DNA from 2 places in the Corallincola holothuriorum genome. Region 1 is predicted to be linked to the other one. Evidence: predicted binding sites of a transcription regulator. Region 1 holds the regulator's gene; the other holds the start of a gene.
What was found. The regulator ArgR, encoded in region 1, controls arginine synthesis, uptake and breakdown. The targets are predictions, from matches to a motif close to ANTGAATANNTATTCANT.
Positions count from the first base shown of each region.

Region 2: the regulator ArgR is predicted to act here: its motif matches at 2,358-2,375, upstream of DU002_RS05305 (oxaloacetate decarboxylase subunit gamma).

Region 1 is NZ_QPID01000005.1:169,018-172,398, reverse strand. Features, by position in the region: gene mdh (malate dehydrogenase) at 1-569, opposite strand, end outside; gene argR (transcriptional regulator ArgR) at 838-1,305, shown strand; gene DU002_RS09920 (TIGR01212 family radical SAM protein) at 1,325-2,254, opposite strand; gene ggt (gamma-glutamyltransferase) at 2,332-3,381, opposite strand, start outside.
Region 2 is NZ_QPID01000002.1:533,094-536,474, reverse strand. Features, by position in the region: gene DU002_RS05315 (sodium ion-translocating decarboxylase subunit beta) at 1-230, opposite strand, end outside; gene oadA (sodium-extruding oxaloacetate decarboxylase subunit alpha) at 243-2,015, opposite strand; gene DU002_RS05305 (oxaloacetate decarboxylase subunit gamma) at 2,032-2,274, opposite strand; tRNA gene DU002_RS05300 (tRNA-Arg) at 2,720-2,796, opposite strand; tRNA gene DU002_RS05295 (tRNA-Arg) at 2,852-2,928, opposite strand; tRNA gene DU002_RS05290 (tRNA-Ser) at 2,944-3,036, opposite strand; gene csrA (carbon storage regulator CsrA) at 3,205-3,381, opposite strand, start outside.

The DNA.
Region 1 (3,381 bases):
CCCAACTGCGACAACAGAGGCAGAATGGTGACACCGCTGTGACCGCCAATAACATTGATGTTCACTTCTTCCGGGTTTAACCCTTTGGCTTCAGCAATAAAAGCTTCGGCGCGAATAACATCCAGCGTTGTTACACCAAACAGTTTCTTCGGATCGTAAACACCAGCTTTCTTTAGTACTTCGGCAGCAATAGCAACCGTGGTATTCACTGGGTTAGTGATAATACCGATGCAAGCCTTAGGGCACTGCTCGGCAATCGCTTCAACCAGGTTCTTAACGATACCGGCATTGAAGTTAAACAGATCGGCGCGATCCATGCCCGGCTTGCGCGGCACACCGGCAGGGATCATCACAATATCTGCACCTTTCAGAGCATCATTGAGGCCATCCTGACCGTAACCTTCAATCGCTACCTGTGTTGGGATATGGCTGAGATCTTTAGCAACACCTGGCGTTACTGGTGCAATATCAAACAACGCTAATTCAGAGCCTGCAGGTAATTGAGTTTTTAATAACAGCGACAGTGCTTGGCCGATTCCACCAGCAGCACCTAATACAGCGACTTTCATGTGGGGTTCCCTTCTTGTGGAGAATCTTAGGAGACATAGCTTTCCAACCCAGTACAGGGCTGCAAAAACATTAATCCAAGGAGGGGATAAATACAATCAATGTCACACAACTCAGATCACGGATTGAACCCGTAACAGATAGTGCGCGACAAGCGTAAACCATTAGTGCCAAAATAATTGCCCCGCTGTGATACGGGCAGCTTGCAGGATATTGCAATTTTATGCAGAATGACTGCATAACTTTTTCAGAAGATAACCTTTCGACGACATGAATTACGGTAAGCAGGAAGACTTGGTCCGCTCGTTCAAGAACCTGTTGAAGGAAGAGTGTTTCGGCTCTCAAGGGGAGATAGTTAAAGCGCTGCAAACGCAAGGCTTTATCAATATCAACCAGTCGAAAGTTTCCCGCATGTTAAGCAAGTTTGGCGCAGTAAGAACACGTAATGCCAAACAAGAGATGGTGTACTGCCTACCTATCGAACTCGGCGTTCCAACCACTTCTAGTCAGCTTAAAAACCTGGTTTTAGATATCGACAACAACGAAGTCGCTATCGTTATCCGTACCAGTCCTGGGGCTGCTCAGCTGATTGCCCGACTATTAGATTCATTAGGCAAAGCGGAAGGGATACTCGGCACCATCGCCGGCGATGACACTATTTTCATTACGCCAACCAACGTGAAAGAGATAAGCAAAACGGTCAGCGCCGTCAAATCTCTGTTCGCTTTTTCCAGCTAACTCAGTGCATTAAATCGACTCAGGCAGCACGAAAAGGGGCTGCCGTTGCGCTTCCCTGCCCCCCTTCCGCTGCCAATATTGCTTCAATAGCTTGCGGCCCTAGCCAACGATCCGCACACCAATCAGGCGCCAGTAAAGTGGGCGGACGGGCGTGAGCCGACACCCGATGGAAGACCACCTGCGCAGGGGTCGCTTGGATCATCTTCGCTGCTGTTTCTGCATAGCTTTCTAGACTAATCGTTGCCAAGCGGTCAGCACGCCACGCTTTCGCCATCACGCTCCCCTCAACAATGTGCAATGGATGCAGCTTTAGACCATCCACTCCTACCGTCAGCACTTTATCCAAGGTCTGCAAAGCATCTTGCTGATCTTCACCTGGCAAACCGACAATAAGGTGAGTGCATACTTTTAGTCCATAATGTTTGGCTCGTGTGACAGCATCTTGGTAGGCAGCAAAGTCGTGGCCACGATTAATTCGCTTCAGGGTTTGATCATTCGCCGTTTGCAACCCCAGCTCCAGCCAGATCTCTTGACCTTGAGCCTGATACTCCGCCAACATCCTGAGCACACCATCGGGCACACAATCAGGACGGGTACCGACACACAATCCAACAATATCTTTCGCCGCCAGCGCCTGATCATACAGCTTTTGCAGTTGAACCTGCTCACCATAGGTACTGGTGTACGCCTGAAAATACGCCAAATAAGCATCCGCTTTACGCTTTAATTCTTGCTCGCGCAGCTGTAACTGTTGAGAGATAGGTGCTGCACGGGCTGTTTCATCGACAAAAGAAGCGACATTACAGAAAGTACAGCCCCCTCGGCCAAGGGTGCCATCGCGATTGGGGCAGCTAAAATCACCGTGCAGTGACAGCTTGCGGATCTTGCGACCAAACTGCTGCTTTAGATAGTAACCAAAGCTGTGAAAAAGTTGAGGAGTATGCTGCATAGCGGCGCCATTGTAGGCGCCGCCAAGGAAGTTGTACTGTTTAGGATCAAACCTACAGGCTAAATCATCAACCGAGATCAGTAGCCTGCTGCCTGCCCATCCTTGCGACTTTCGGAAGCACCGTAGTAAACGCCGGTTGCAAGATCGCGCATGATCGCCTGATAGCCACCGTAAGGACCTGACTCCTCTTTTAAGGTATGCCCCATCTGCAGCAGTGTACGGCGAGTACCAGCAGAAAAACCGTTCTCCAAACTAACATGCCCGCCATCTGTCATCTGTTCGCCTGTGGGCTGACTGGAGCCGGTATGCAAAATACGTGGCGCATCCCCCGCCTCCTGTAGATTCATACCAAAATCGATCATATTGACCAGGATCTGCGCATGCATCTGTGGCTGAGTTGCGCCGCCCATCACACCATAACTGAGCCAAGGCTTGCCCTCTTTGGTCACAAAGGCAGGAATAATAGTATGAAACGGGCGTTTGCCAGGCGCGTAACTATTAAAATGCCCTTCCTGCAGACTAAACAACTGACCGCGATCTTGCAGTACAAAGCCGAGCTCAGGCGTTGTCATCCCCGAGCCCATGCCGCGGTAGTTACTTTGGATCAACGACACCATGTTGCCATCTTTGTCTGCGGTGGTCAGGTAGATAGTATCGCCGTGGTACAGCGCTGGGTTGCCAGCATCCAAGCGCTGACTGGCGCGTCGCGGATTAATCAGTTTTGCTCGTTCATTGGCATAAGATTTTGCGATCAGACCGGCCACGGGGATCTGATTAAACGCGGGATCGGCGTAATACTTGGCGCGATCTTCAAATGCGAGCTTCTTTGCTTCAACAAACAGATGCACATACTCCGGACTATCCAACCCCATGGCGGCTATATCGTATGGCTCCAAAATATTGAGAATTTGCAGTGCCGCTATCCCTTGGCCATTCGGGGGTAACTCCCACACATCGTAACCTCGATAATTAGTGGAGACAGGCTTAATCCACTCAGAGGTATGGGAGGCGAGATCTTCATAACTCAGAAAACCACCATGTTGTTTCATAAAAGCGGCAATACTGACCGCAATATCCCCTTTATAAAAAGCGTCGCGTCCACCTTGGGCAACTTGGCGATAAGTACT
Region 2 (3,381 bases), on a different contig from region 1:
TTCACACCCACTTCAAAGATGTAATAAAGCAGTCCACCGGGCTCAGTAAAGCCAGCCATCGGAATATTGGCTAGCACACAACCGAAGCCAATAGGCACGAGCAGCAAGGGCTCAAACTTACGAACGATCGCCAGATACAACAACAGACAGCCAACCAACAGCATCACTATTTGGCCCGGCGTAAAATTGGCGAGACCGGTGTCTCGCCATAGGATAGTTAAACCTTCCATTCAGTGTCCCTATTAACCCAGACCAAGTAGCGCATCACCAACGGCAACAGAGTCGCCCTCTTTAACGTTCAGCACGGTCACAGTGCCGCTTTGTGAAGCTCTGACTTCTGTTTCCATCTTCATCGCTTCCAAAATAATCACGACATCGCCTTCGTTGACCTGCTGCCCAACACTAACATTCACTTTGAAAATGTTACCTGCCAATGGCGCGGGCAAAGAAAAAGTACTGCTTGCTGGCGCAGGGGCAGCAGCAGGTGCGCCACCTGCTGCAGGCGCAACACTGGTCAATGCACCGTCAGGCGCAACTTCTACCTGATAAACCTTGCCATCTACACGAACACTGTATGCTTCTGCCTGGCCACTAGCGGCTGCAACAACAGGCGCAGGCTCTGGCTCGGTACCAGGTGCCGGTTCAAATGCATCTGGGTTGCCACGATTTTTAAGGAACTTAAGACCGATCTGAGGAAACAGTGCATAGGTCAGCACATCATCAATCTTGTCTGTTGCCAAAGAGATCGCTTCTTTCTGAGCAACATCATCAAGTTCAACGCAAAGCTTATCCATCTCAGCATCGATCAAATCCGCTGGACGACAAGTAATGGCTTCGCCACCTTCAAGTACGCGAGCTTGCAGGTCTGCATTAACCGCTGCTGGGGACGCACCATATTCTCCCTTAAGCACACCTGCGGTTTCTTTAGCGATCGACTTGTAGCGCTCACCCGTCAGTACATTTAGTACTGCTTGCGTGCCAACAATCTGAGAAGTTGGAGTAACCAATGGAATAAAGCCAAGATCTTCACGTACACGTGGGATCTCTTTCAATACTTCATCCAACTTGTCTGCAGCACCCTGCTCTTTCAGCTGGCCTTCCATATTCGTCAGCATGCCACCAGGCACTTGCGCTGTAAGAATACGTGCATCAATCCCCTTCAGGCTGCCTTCGAATTTGGCATACTTCTTCCTTACATCACGGAAGTAGCTGGCGATATCTTCCAGCCCTGTAATATCGATGCCGGTATCACGCTCTGTGCCTTCGACAATGGAGACAATGGTTTCCGTGGGGCTGTGGCCATAAGTCATACTCATAGAAGAGATCGCCGTATCGAGAATATCGATACCAGCATCAATCGCCTTCATATGGGTGGCGACACTCAGTCCTGTAGTCGCATGGCAATGCAACGCCAGTGGCAGTTCTAATTCTTCTTTCAAGCGGCCAATCAGTTCTTCAGCCTCGTAAGGCTTCAATAACCCCGCCATATCCTTAATACAGATTGAATGACACCCTAGGTCCTGAAGGCGCTTACCCATATCAAGCCAAGTATCTAACGTATGCACAGGGCTAGTCGTGTAAGAGATGGTACCTTGAGCATGTGCGCCGACCTTCACCGCCGCTTTCACTGCCGTTTGGAAGTTACGAACATCGTTCATCGCATCAAAGATACGGAATACATCCATACCATTGGCATGAGCTCGCTCAACAAACTTCTCTACCACGTCATCGGCGTAATGACGATAACCCAATAGGTTTTGCCCGCGTAATAGCATCTGCTGGCGAGTGTTTGGCATCGCCTTTTTCAACAGACGAAGGCGCTCCCAAGGATCTTCACCAAGGAAACGAATACAGGCATCAAAAGTAGCCCCGCCCCATGATTCTATTGACCAATACCCAACCTTATCCAGCTTCTCAGCAATAGGCAGCATATCTTCAATACGCAAACGGGTTGCAAGCAATGATTGGTGGGCGTCACGAAGCACCACATCAGTGATGGCTAGTGGCTTTTTCATACAGGATCGCTCCTTGTTAGTCCTTGGTCGTATTCCGGTATTTGTGCACGGCAGCAGAGATCGCCGCGACAACGTCGGGGCTTACCCCAGTAGTTTGGGGGGGCGGCGTCGCATTCGCAGTCAAAGGTTCAGGCCCACCGGCAAATCGCGCAAGTAACTTCACGCCAACCACGAGTAAGCTTAAGAACAAAAATACGAATATCATGCCAACAGCCATGATACCTGCTGCTTCCAGTAACAGTTCGCTGATACTAGTCATCAGAACTCATCCTGTAATTAATTTTCAGTTTCCTGACGATATTGCCTAGAAGTACCATGACATATTGTAAAAATCAAACAAGATGTGCATAGATAGTCACTTTTACACGCATAAATACCGTTTTCAGGGCAATAGTCACACAAAACTGTAATTTTCTATGCAAAAGCTATCTGACACATTTGACACTATTTCTCGCACCCACGCTAGCCTCATTCGCCATTCAAACGAATGACGCGGATCAAAAGCAAATGGTTAACTTTCAAGCAAGTGATAAAACCGCGGGCAAACGCACATTTGTTCAGGGTGATAGAACATCTACCGCTACAGATAACGCTCATCAGCGAAATAATAACTCTAGCCCACAAACTCATAGGTAAGGCATTGTAAGAAAGGTATAAGCCAGATACAAAAATGCCCAACATCTCTGTTGGGCATCTCTGAATAATGGCGCGCTCGGGAGGACTCGAACCTCCAACCGCCTGGTTCGTAGCCAGGTACTCTATCCAGTTGAGCTACGAGCGCGTAATCGGTGCAATTGACATAGTCTAGTACATCAATTTTGAAACTGTTTAGTTAATGGCGCGCTCGGGAGGACTCGAACCTCCAACCGCCTGGTTCGTAGCCAGGTACTCTATCCAGTTGAGCTACGAGCGCGTTACATCAAACTAATGGCGGTGAGGGAGGGATTCGAACCCTCGATGGGGCTACAAACCCCATACTCCCTTAGCAGGGGAGCGCCTTCGGCCACTCGGCCACCTCACCTTTAGTGGCGCTGAATTCTAATGAAACTGGCGCTTATGTCAAACACTTTTTGGGAGCTTTTTGGTACTTCAATCGAGTTTTCACTTATACGTGCAAAAATCGAACATTTTGTTGCCATAAAACGAACAAAGCCGACATGAAGTCGGCTTTGTCTAATCTATTCACAGGCTAGTAGTTCTGATTACCCTCATCATCACCCTTCTCAGCCTGAATACGCATATAAATCTCTTCGCGATGCACAGAGACCTCTTTCGGCGCATTCACACCGATACGAACCTGATTACCTTTAACACCCAATACCGTCACGGTGACTTCATCACCAATCATCAGGGTCTCACCAACTCG